Linked DNA regions of Undibacterium sp. 5I1. The protein of the gene in region 2 binds, or shares a complex with, the protein of the main gene of each other region. Links are inferred from orthologs where the notes say so. Each region holds a gene or a part of one and is shown on either strand. Other genes may lie near its edges.

The links.
Region 1: the proteins of RGU72_RS20115 (region 2) and dapF are in contact, whole or in part, in a solved structure (PDB 5YGU), measured with the Escherichia coli proteins. The link is inferred for Undibacterium sp. 5I1 from one-to-one orthologs.

What each region holds. Positions count from the first base shown.
Region 1 is NZ_JAVIWI010000001.1:3,984,282-3,990,315, forward strand. What follows is about bases 1,020-3,927. They hold dapF (diaminopimelate epimerase), read right to left. Parts: upstream 2,946-3,927; coding sequence 2,094-2,945; downstream 1,020-2,093. Other genes in these bases: RGU72_RS17455 (DUF484 family protein), read right to left, coding at 1,261-1,926; RGU72_RS17465 (methyl-accepting chemotaxis protein), read right to left, coding at 3,381-3,927. In the rest of the region: tyrosine recombinase XerC, read right to left, coding at 78-1,004; more of RGU72_RS17465, read right to left, coding at 3,928-5,018; RGU72_RS17470 (indolepyruvate ferredoxin oxidoreductase family protein), read left to right, coding at 5,594-6,034. UniProt on the Escherichia coli protein: Involved in the succinylase branch of the L-lysine biosynthesis and in the biosynthesis of the pentapeptide incorporated in the peptidoglycan moiety. Catalyzes the stereoinversion of LL-2,6-diaminopimelate (L,L-DAP) to meso-diaminopimelate (meso-DAP).
Region 2 is NZ_JAVIWI010000001.1:4,602,145-4,608,151, forward strand. The notes cover bases 617-3,497. They hold RGU72_RS20115 (RNA pyrophosphohydrolase), read right to left. Parts: upstream 2,432-3,497; coding sequence 1,802-2,431; downstream 617-1,801. Other genes in these bases: proB (glutamate 5-kinase), read left to right, coding at 617-747; RGU72_RS20110 (CNP1-like family protein), read right to left, coding at 1,236-1,781; RGU72_RS20120 (proline--tRNA ligase), read left to right, coding at 2,760-3,497. Also shown: more of proB, read left to right, coding at 1-616; more of RGU72_RS20120, read left to right, coding at 3,498-4,496; RGU72_RS20125 (lytic transglycosylase domain-containing protein), read left to right, coding at 4,662-5,222; RGU72_RS20130 (hypothetical protein), read left to right, coding at 5,281-5,949; RGU72_RS20135 (hypothetical protein), read left to right, coding at 5,960-6,007. UniProt on the Escherichia coli protein: Master regulator of 5'-end-dependent mRNA decay.

The DNA.
Region 1 (6,034 bases), 620 kb from region 2 along the record:
AAAATGATGGGGAGTATATTAATTTAATGAATGGCAAGCTAGTCAGCGAGGGCTAAATAATAACGGCTAAATGCCGCTTATTTTTTTGCCCGCGGATGTGCCTGATCATAAACTTTTGCCAGATGCTGGAAATCCAGCGAGGTGTAAATCTGAGTGGCGGCGATGGAACTATGGCCCAACATTTCTTGCACGGCTCGCAGGTCGCCGGAGGATTGCAGCACATGCGAGGCGAAAGAATGGCGCATGACGTGCGGGCTGACATCGGCTGGAATGCCCAAGGATTGTGCATGGGCTTTAATGCGTAATTGCACCAGCCGCACAGAAATCCGGCTACCGCGCTCGCTTAAAAATAGCGGATGCGGATCGGCTTTCAGCAGGGTAGGACGAATTGCCAGCCAGGTTTTGATTGCCTCCAGCGCCGGGCGACCGACTGGCACTATTCTTTGTTTATTGCCTTTACCGGTGACATGGACTTCTGCCTGCTGCATGTCTACCCAGCCTTGTGAGCTATGTTCTTTTTGATGAGATTGCAGAGCGTCTAGCGCCACCAGTTCTGACACCCTCAATCCACTGGAATAGAGTAATTCAAACATGGCACGGTTAGCCGCTTGCGTCGCCGTATCTGAGCGATGTTGCGATACCAGACGCACCGCATCATCGGTACCCAAGGCTTTTGGTAAGGATTTACTTTTTTTCGGTGGTTTGATGCCATCCACCGGATTGGCAATCATCGTAGTTTGCTCTGCCAGCCAGCGATAAAAGCCGCGCCAGCAAGACAGTTTGCGCGCAATCGAACGTGGATTTAAATCTTGCGCATGCAGTTGCGATGTAAAGCGCCGGATTTGATGATGCGATATGTCAGTCAAATCACTCTCACCGGCAAACTTGAGCAACTCGGCTAAATCTAGCCGGTAACTTTCCACCGAATGAGATGACAACTGCCGCTGCGACCGCAACATCTCCAGATAGTCTGTAATGCGGTTTTGTTGCGCTTCAGTGGACATGATGTTGCATTCTTAGTGAGCAGTTTTAAGATTAGGACTTACGCAAAAACGGATAGTTTTTTGTGGATATGCACATGTCACCAGAAAGCTAGGGATAAGACGTCAAGACCTCTCAACACAGAGGCACAGAGAAAGAGTAAATACCGAGAAAATCACGACAACAGCGAAAACCTGCCTTTCTCTTGCTTTGTTGTTCCTCTGTATCTCTGCGCCTCTGTGGTCAGGGGTTTTGGTTTTTTCGTCAGTCCTAAACTAATTAATCAATCAGACAGCTCAGTGCAGCGCTGCTGGTATCGGCAATTTTGACTAAAAAATCGGTCGCCATTTCTTTGGTAAAACGAGCTGGGTCGGGAGAGCCAAGTACCAGCAAGCCAAAGGTATTCGGTGATCCGGCTCCTAGCGAAATCCGTAAAGGCAGCATCGCGACGGATGCAATTTTCTCATCTGTTTCTATCCAGGTTGATGCTTCAAAATCCAAATTTTTTCCGCAGAAAGGTGTGCTCAAGCCTTTTGAAAATAATTGAGCATCCTCACTGACCTCTTTGGCAAACCAAGTATGCGAAAAGTCTTCAGCGACTTGCCATAAGCGCAGCGTTGCGTAGGGCAAAGAGAAAATATCTTGCAAGCCTTGTGTCAGCACATACGGGAGTTCGACGTCGTTACGCGCCAATAGTAAAGAGCGCGTCCATGTCTGAAACTTGGACGTGATCGCATCGTTTTCTTGAGCGATGCGCATTAACTCTGCCATGCGCAATTCAAGCACTTTATATTTTTCACGCACGACTTCCATTTGCCGCTCTTGCAGCGAGATGGTGCGCCCGAGTACCGGGCTGGTCAGTTTAACGCTGGACAGAAGCTCGGCATGCTCTTCAAAAAAGTGCGGATGGCTGATGAGGTAGGTGGCAATGTCGGTGGAGTTCATGCTTAAAACTTTATAAATGTTCGGTAGCGAATTTGCATAATTTTATGCAAAAAATGATGCAAAGATGACTGCAGGGTTTTGGTGGTACTGACTGCCGCAACTACATTGGTAAATACGTTCGCAACTACATTGGCAACTACCTTACAACTCAATGCTATGTGCATGTCTTAAATATCAATTTCACCTTCGTACACAGTGACTGCCGGACCGCTTAAAAATACTGGCTGGCCTTCACCTTGCCAGGCAATTGACAGCTCGCCGCCCTGCATACTGACACGGACAGGCGATGTCAGCAAACCACGGCGTATACCAGCGACTGCTGCCGCGCAGGCACCAGTGCCGCAGGCCAGAGTCTCGCCAGCGCCGCGCTCAAATACGCGCAGACGAATATGCTGGGCATCTAGCACTTGCATAAAACCAGCATTCACCCGTTTAGGGAAGCGCGGGTGATGCTCAATCACGGGGCCGTCAAGAGCGACCGCAGCGGTGCCAGTATCGTCCACCACTTGCACTGCATGCGGATTGCCCATAGAGACGACTGAGAACAGCGCTGCTTTGCCATTGATCAATAAAGGCCAGAGTGAGTCGTGTCCTTGGGGTATCGCGTTCAGTCCGGCGGCATCAAATGGTACGGCAACTGTATCAAGTATCGGTGCGCCCATGTTGACGGTAATACGACCGTCAGCCTCTAAGCGCGGCTCAATAATGCCCGACATGGTTTCTACTTTGATGGCAGAGTTAGAGGTCAGTTTTTTGTCGATCACAAAACGCACAAAAGCGCGTGAGCCATTGCCGCATTGCTCGACTTCGCCGCCATCAGCGTTATAAATACGGTAACGGAAATCAATCCCTGCGGTGTCAGAGCGTTCGACTACTAGGATTTGATCGGCACCAACACCAAAGCGGCGATCAGCCAGCAATTTCCACTGCGCTGGCGTAAAAGAAATAGCTTGATTGATGGCGTCAATCACAACAAAGTCGTTACCTGCGCCATGCATTTTGGTGAATTTGAGTTTCATCGTTTTATTATAACTTGCTTGATGTTGGTTCTAGCGCTGATGCAGGGATTTGCTGCTGCCACTTTAGCCGTGACTCGCCCATCAACCGCAGTGCAAAGGGACAATTTCTGCGTCTGATATTGGTCTGTGTTGGTCTGATATTGGGCTTAAATATTTGGCTGCAGTGATTAACATGAATCAGCATACTCCATATTAGTATATATAGAGTGTCCATGAGTTAATTGGTCTTTATGCCATAAATAGAAAAAAATGAGGGGAGTATGTTGACTGGCGTAAATCTTTTATAAATTGCCGATGGATATTCTTGATCAAGTTTCATAACATGGCAGCAACATTTTTAACGCTGATGCACGAGATTTTTCCCGGCATAAGTTAGCCAAATCAGTGATCGCTACTGATGCAGTCGCCAGCAATCTAAGGTAATTTCAGGCAATCTTAGACAATTTTATACACGCCGCAACCTAGTACGACATCTTTGGAAACCGGCACGATGTACGATGTTTTCGTATCCACATTCTTTGTATTCGGGTTCAAAATCGTGTAATCAACCCAGCCGCCGCTGCGCGGGATTGCGAAGGCGTCAGCAACTAATTTGCGACCATCCAATCCGGTGACTTGTAGCAGATTGACTTGTAATTTAGACGAATTCCCGGCAAAGGCTATGTATTGGCCGCTACGGTCAAAGGCAAATACGTACATGTCGCGGTCGGCAAATTGGTGATTTTTATCGGCGGTAATGAGCTGCAGCGCAGCCTTACCGCTGTTTTGGTAAAGCGCCACCGCCTTTTTAACCAAGGCATATGCTTCATCTGCCGTGCCTTGCCGCAGTTTGAATGAGGACACCGCTTTCGATAAGGCGGTAGCCCGATCTTCCAGATTGATGGACGCATTTTTGGCTTCTTCTGCCATCTGACCATTACTTTGGGTGATCTCATCCAGATGGCGTATCGCCTCTGAGATTTGTGCCAAGCCATTGCTTTGTTCTTCTGAAGCGGTAGAAATGGAGTTGATATTGCCTGCCAGATTACGGATGCCATCCACAATATCGGCCAGCGTGGTGTTGACCTCGTTAATCTGCGAGACACCGGTTTTAACCCGATTGACGGAATCATCAATCAGCAATTTGATCTCTTTGGCCGAGCCTGCACTGCGTTGCGCCAGATTGCGCACTTCGGCCGCGACTACCGCAAAGCCACGCCCTTGTTCGCCTGCGCGTGCCGCCTCAACCGCCGCGTTAAGAGCGAGAATATTGGTCTGGAAGGCGATGGTATCAATCAGGCTGACGATTTCTTGCATCTTCAACGCACTGGTTTGGATGCCATTCATAGATTCGACCGCTGCGCTCATGGTGCTGCTACCCGATTCTGCAATCAGACGGACATTGGCGGCAAGAGTATCCACCGATCTGGCGCTGGCGGCATTTTTTTGTACGGTTTCTGCCAGGTCTTCTACGCTGGCAGAGGTTTGTTCCAAGCTGGATGCCTGCTGCTCCGTGCGAGTGGATAAGTCGCTGATGCCAGTCGCCAGTTGATGACCCAGTTGGGACACCATGCTGGAATTGGTTCTTACATTAGCGACCAGTGCCGACAAGTTGTAATTCATCGTCTCTAAAGTTTGCCCCGTGGTGGCTAACTCATCTTTTCCAATGACGATCACTTGTGTCGTCAGATCGCCCGAGGCACCTGATTTGGCGGCGAGGGTGACGGCAGCTAATCCCTGCAAAAACGAATGATAAAAGCCATAAAACAAATACGCGACCAGTGACAACAGGATCAGCGCGATTACGGCAGCGGCGTTACGTTTAAAGCGCAAGTTCTCTGTGCGCTCAAGTATGTTGGTCGCTTTGTTCTGTTCGATCTGGCTGGTTTGAATAGCTCGTGAGGCGACTTGGCTATCTGCCACTACGCTTTGAAGTTCTTGCTGATAATTAGAAATGATATTGACGCTCAGAAGCAACATCGGCAATACAAATATAGCTGCCATACACAATAATTTGGCGCGCAAACTGAACTTGCCCATGATCAGGCTAGACGGAGCCATAAAGCGACTGACAAGCTGTTGGAGAGTTGCCATGCTGTCCTCTTTAAAAGGTTGTAGTGTGAGCTAATTCGTTTCAATGATTTTCTTGCGGTCAATCCAGTTCAAAATCATTGTCGCAGATTTTTAAGCTGATTTAATCGATTCCCGTATCCGTATTGAATTTTGTGGGACGGTAGTAGCAAAGCTGCGTGCTAGTTTTAAAGCGACTTTATCAAGCGCGACCTCATCGGTACGCCGGGGCGCGGCTTAGCGGGATTTCGTTTTGGTTTAATTTTGGTTTAATTTTGGTTTGGTTGAGATGACATACAAAAACCAGTACACTTCCTTCATCTGTCAGTCATACTGTACTGGTCTTTTTGTGCTGTACTGTCCATTGAGACGGGCAGTACACCATGTTAGTGTGCGAGGCATCGTAATCCATCCTTAGATCAAACGAGATCAAACGAGTTAAAACGATCACTGCGAACTAGCACTGCGTTGTATGAGTGTGTGCTGTTCCTGTATTTTGGTTTAAAGGTGGGATAAAAAGTATATGATTCACTCACAAGGTGATTCTTTCGATTCGATTTAAGGCGATACCCTCGCCTGGTGAAAAGCACGGAGACCCCATGAACGCACCCATCAAGTCACAGACGTTGATCGACAATGACATCACGCTGGACGACAAATTTACCCTAGAGCGCGGCCGCGCTTTTATGACTGGCACGCAAGCGCTCATCCGCTTGATGATGCTGCAACGTCAGGCCGATGAAAAAGCCGGACTTAACACCGCTGGCTACATCACAGGCTATCGCGGCTCACCGCTAGGCAACGTCGATCTGACTGCCGCCAAAGCTAAAAAACATTTAGAAAAAGCGCATGTCAAATTTCATCCTGGCGTGAATGAAGATTTAGCCGCAACCTCGGTCTGGGGTACGCAGCAAGTCAATTTATTCCCAGGCGCTAAATATGATGGCGTATTTGCGATGTGGTACGGCAAAGGTCCAGGCGTCGATCGTTGTGGCGACGTGTTTAAACATGCGAATCTGGCAGGCACGTCCAAACATGGT
Region 2 (6,007 bases):
TTATTTACGCTGCTGCGTTTTGGCATCGTCTCGATCATTAATGAAAACGATACGGTCGTCACTGATGAAATCAAGTTTGGTGACAACGACACTTTGGGCGCATTGGTAGCGAATTTGATTGAAGGTGACGCGCTGATTATTCTGACAGATCAAAAAGGTTTGTACACTGCCGATCCGCGCAAACATCCCGATGCGCAATTTGTGCATGAAGCTAAAGCGGGCGATCCCGCATTGGAGGCCATGGCTGGCGGCGCTGGTTCCAGCTTAGGAAGCGGCGGTATGCTGACTAAAATCCTGGCAGCCAAACGCGGCGCTAGTTCTGGTGCGCATACGGTGATTGCCTGGGGACGTGAAGAGAATGTTCTGATTCGTCTGGCACAGGGCGAGGCGATTGGTACGCAATTAATTTCTCAGATGGCACCGTTGGCAGCGCGTAAGCAATGGATGGCAGATCATTTGCAAACCGCCGGACAATTGATATTAGACGCTGGCGCAGTTCAAAAATTGAGCCGCGAAGGTAAATCTTTGTTGCCTATCGGCGTGTTGGATGTCAAAGGTGAGTTTGGTCGAGGTGCCGTAGTCACTTGTTATAACGAAGCAGGGCAGGCAATTGCCCGCGGACTCAGCAATTACACCAGCACAGAAGCGCGCCGGATTAAGCGCCACCCGTCCACCGAGATTGCACAAATTCTTGGCTTTGTGGAAGAGCCAGAATTGATCCATAGAGACAACATGGTGTTGCTTTAACCAAGATTTTCCATTAGGCGCACCAGAGGTGCTATCTGAATGCTGGCGGCGCATTTTCGGTCATTTTTGGCGTTCTTCGTTGCTCATGGCTGGTGATGAGCGCCTTATTTACGACAAACTCACATCAAAACTGCCTCGAAAAGTCCATCCGTCATCAACTCAAATCCTAATGGAAAATCTCGGTTTAATCTGGTTTCAGCTGAAAGCGAATCAAGTAAAACGAAGATGTGGATGTTAGTAGGTTGCTGGCGCTATTTCTTCGGATACTTAAAATGAAATGAAAAAAATGAGGGGGCGTATTAATATACTCCCCCTCATTTTGTTAAAAATTGCTCTATTGTCCAATGATTCTCTGGGCAATTAAATATACTACTGATGAGTATATTTAATTGTTCTGATTATCGTCATCTCAAAAAATGCTAGAGCTGTATGTAATTAATGGTTATCCGTTGCGGCTACAAAGCCACTGCAAAGTTGACTTCAAGGAGTTAAAGCGGTTTCAGTGGTTGCCGTTTTTTCAGCCGTTCTAGCATTGCCGGTGCTTTTCCTGCGATGGTATTGCCCTCGCAAAAATAATCCGTGAATAAAGTCGAATGTTGTTTGTTCGCTGCTAATGCTTGAATGCTATCCCACTGATTGCGGCGAGAACGTGACCAACTGCCATCTGCGCGCCCGAATGCGTACAGTTTTTTCTCGTATGTGCTGCAGCGAATTCCCTCGTAACTGACATTCTTCGCACCAGAACTGCTGATCGATACCAGTGTGTACCTGACGATCCCATCGCTAGTAATCGTCAGCGATTTAGCATCGACAGAAAATGCCTGATTATCACTGTTATAAAACGGCAGCAGATTCGTGGCCTGAGGCGCTTCAGGAAGTTGCAAGGCAACTTCTTTCCACTCCTTCTCCGCATCCTCGTCGTCCATGGGTTGCGCATGCAAAGGTGCAAGCAAGCTAGCCATCAATATCAAACCTAACATCGAGTTTTTGATCATAGTGCGTGAAGTTATTTTTCGCGTCGTTGTTTGTGTCATCTTTTGCGCCATCATCATAGTCACTCAGGTTTATCTTGCGCAGCAGGTAGCTCTACTATTGCCGGAGCGATCTTGATCTCGATTTCGATCTCACTTTTGTCTGCGTCTGAAACGGTATCTAACCCGGCTTGTAGCTTGGCGGGACCATTAGCCTGGCGCGCAGTTCCCAAGCGCTCAGTACGATGGACAAAGCGCGACAATTCCTGCAGAGCCAATTGATAAACACCCCGTTTAAATTCAATCACTACGTCCAGCGGCACCCAATACTCGTGCCAGCGCCAGGCATCAAACTCAGGATGATTGCTGGCACGCAGATTAACGTCACAATCGCGCCCCAGCATCCGTAGCAAAAACCATATTTGTTTTTGCCCACGGTAATGTCCACGGATTTCACGTTTGATGAAATGATCGGGCACCTCATAGCGCAGCCAGTCGCGGGTGCGACCGATGACTTTGACATGCTCAGGCAACAAACCGGTCTCTTCTTCCAGCTCGCGAAACATCGCTTGCTCGGGTGATTCTCCGTATTTGATACCGCCTTGCGGAAACTGCCAGGAGTGCTCTCGCACCCGTTTGCCCCACCAAACTTCGTTGTTGGCGTTGAGCAATATAATGCCTACGTTAGGCCGGAAGCCTTCACGATCTAGCATGATCTTACCTCGAAACTTTCTGCCACTAAACGTTCTGTTACCCCAATTTGTCATTGGAATTGTTATGACACCAATCAACAAAGTGCTTGTAAATACACAGAAAAAATTGGCCGTTTTGATTTTATAAAAACGTCATTTTTTTCACTTCAAGTCGTCACTCTGTCGATATCACGTCGATGTCATATCGATCTAACGCTGATTTCAGGTTTATTTCACACCTATCAAGCGTTTTTCCATCATCAAATTGGTAAACAGTGGGCGCATTAGTCAGCTAATCCTTTAAAATTGAGTCGATTATAACCCTCAATTTTTGAAAAGAATCATTGTCATGCGCGCTACACGATTTTTTATTTCCACTTTAAAAGAAGCTCCTGCCGATGCTGAAATCGTCAGCCATAAACTGATGATGCGTGCCGGGATGATTAAACGTCTTGGTTCCGGTATTTATAACTATATGCCGATGGGTTTGCGTGTGATCCGCAAAGTCGAAGCGATCGTCCGCGAAGAGATGAATCGTGCCGGTGCGATTGAAATGTTAATGCCCGTGGTGCAACCTGCAGAGCTGTGGCAAGAGACTGGCCGTTGGGACAAAATGGGGCCGGAGCTGATGCGCGTCAAAGACCGGCACGGTCGTGACTTCGTAATCCAGCCAACGTCGGAGGAAGTAATGACGGACGTTGCCCGCGCTGACATCAAATCCTATCGCCAGCTGCCGCTGAATTTTTATCATATCCAAACCAAGTTTCGTGATGAACGTCGCCCCCGTTTTGGTTTGATGCGTGGTCGTGAATTTACGATGAAAGACGCCTACTCTTTTGATCGTGATGTCGAAGGCATGAAAAAATCCTATCAAGCGATGTATGACGCTTATGTCAGAGTATTCAACCGCTTTGGCTTAGAGTTCCGCGCCGTGGCTGCGGATAACGGCGCGATTGGCGGCTCTGGCTCGCATGAATTTCACGTTATTGCAGAGACCGGCGAAGATGCTTTGGTGTATTGCCCGACCTCCGATTACGCAGCGAATATGGAAGCTGCCGAGGCCGTATCTTTGTTCTCGCAACGTCAGGCTGCAACACAAGTCCTGACTAAAACGGCGACACCAGGCAAGGCCAAGTGTGAAGACGTAGCAGCTCTGTTGAATATCCCGCTGGAGCGCACAGTTAAATCGATTGTGCTGACAGTCGAGACAGAAGAAAAAGAAAAAATCACTAAACAAGTCTGGCTCTTATTATTGCGCGGCGATCATGATTTGAATGAAATCAAAGCTAATAAAGTCGCCGGTTTAGCCAATTATCGCTTTGCCACAGAAGATGAAATTGTGGAGCATTTCGGAACCAAGCCAGGCTATCTCGGACCTATCAACACTAAATTACCCGTCAACATTGTGGCAGATCGTACCGTCGCCATGATGGGGGATTTTGTGTGTGGCGCGAATGAAGAAGACTTCCATTACACCGGCGTGAATTGGGAACGTGATTTGTCAGAGTCTTTGGTCGCGGATTTGCGTAACGTAGTTGCTGGCGACCCCTCTCCAGATGGTAAAGGTGTATTAGCGATCCAGCGCGGGATTGAAGTTGGTCATGTGTTCCAACTAGGTACGCGTTATTCGCAAGATATGAAAGCCACTTTCTTAGATGAAAACGGCAAACCGCAGTTTTTACAAATGGGTTCTTACGGCATCGGCGTGACCCGGATTTTGGGTGCAGCGATTGAGCAAAATTTTGATGAAAAAGGCATAGTCTGGCCGTTGGCACTGGCACCTTTTGAAGTCGTACTTTGCCCGATGGGTATGGATAAAAGTGAAGCCGTCAAAGCAGAAGCAGAAAAGCTATACCAAGCTTTGCTGGATGCAGGCGTTGATGTTATGTTTGATGACCGCGGCGAGCGCCCGGGTGCGATGTTCGCTGATTGGGAGTTGATCGGCGTGCCGCTCCGTGTCGTGATTGGTGACCGTGGTCTGAAAGAAGGCAAGCTGGAATATAAAGGTCGTCGGGATGCAGAGGCGATCGAATTACCTGTTGCCGAGATGCTTGCGTTTATCCAATCTAAGATTCAAGGGAAATAAGATATTAGGATGGAGTATTTTATAAGGTCCATATCTTTCCTGCTTAATAAGCCAGTTTTTAATGATACTCCTGTAAAAATCGGTAATTTTCATAGAAAATCTGGTTTCTTGAGTCGCTTGCTTAGTGCGTTTGGTCTGTGTGCTTTTCTGGTTGCCGGTCCGGCAATGGCTGGTAATCAGAAAGAAGAAGCGATGGCAGATTCGGTACGGCTGGCTTTGTCCAAAGCCGTTACCGATTCGCGCCCGCCCAAACCCAGTTTCGACAATATCAATGAGCGCATCGATTATTTGCTGTGGTTGGGCGAGATGTCCGACCGCCTTAAGCGCAGGATTCCTGACGCGAAGACAAGGCAAGAATTGCTGGAAGCGATATGGTACGAATCCAAACGAGCAGGGCTAGAACCGGCGATGGTGTTAGGACTGATCCAGGTCGAATCCGCTTTTCGTAAATACGCGACATCGGTGGTCGGCGCCCGCGGCTTTATGCAGGTCATGCCGTTTTGGTCGAAGACGATTGGTGACGGTGACGCACAAAAGCTATTCCAGATGCAAACCAATCTACGCTATGGTTGCTCGATTCTCCGCTTGTATATTGATATGGAAGCAGGCAATTTATATCTTGCTTTAGGGCGCTATAACGGTAGCCGTGGACGCCCGGAATATCCGAATGCGGTATTAGCTAATTGGAAGAATTGGGAGTACAAAAAAGACGCAACTAAAAACTAAAAAAGAAGTCAGACAAGTATGGAGCTGGAATAAAAATGGACTAAAAAAAGGTGAAGCATTGCGTTTAAATGAAAAAAATCCGGTACGCTGGACGTGGTTTTTAGTCATTATCGGAGTGCATATTGCCTTTCTCTTTTTGTGGCCAAAAGCAGAACCACGGCATGAAAAAAAGCCAGCATTGACGGAGCTGGTAATTCAATTACTGCTCCAGCCCACATCTCTTCCGCCCTTAAATCAACTACCACCGGTAGCGAATTCCCGCCAGATTAAGCCGATATTACCGATTGACCCAAAAAATAATCCATCTAAAAAAGATTTAGCGAAGCCATCAGCATCGCAAAATATTTCTATACCGATCACAGACGAAAGTCTGGCGAATACGCCGATTGCGCCGATTACGTCGACTACTAATCCGGCGATCAGCTCAGAGACTAAGCTTAATTTAGATGTACGTAGGATCAGTAAGGATCTGTTAGCAGAGCAACGTCCCACCCAATTCCCTGCCAGGCCCGCCGCATCTTCTTTCATTGCTTTTGCAAATAATGTGGCAGCGGCAGCGAGACCGCGAGACACCTCCGCACAGAATTTTGTGATGCCAGACGGTACTCGTATCACCAAAATGATTACACCCAGCGGTACCTATTGTGTGATCGCCGCTAACGCAGCCGGTGGCAGCACAATCATTGCGCGAGAAGTTTCCAGAGTGGTTAATTGCGGTAATTTATAAAGGAGGCGCTTTGGATTTAAATCTTACAAAACCACTGCGCTGGCCCTACTTACTATTG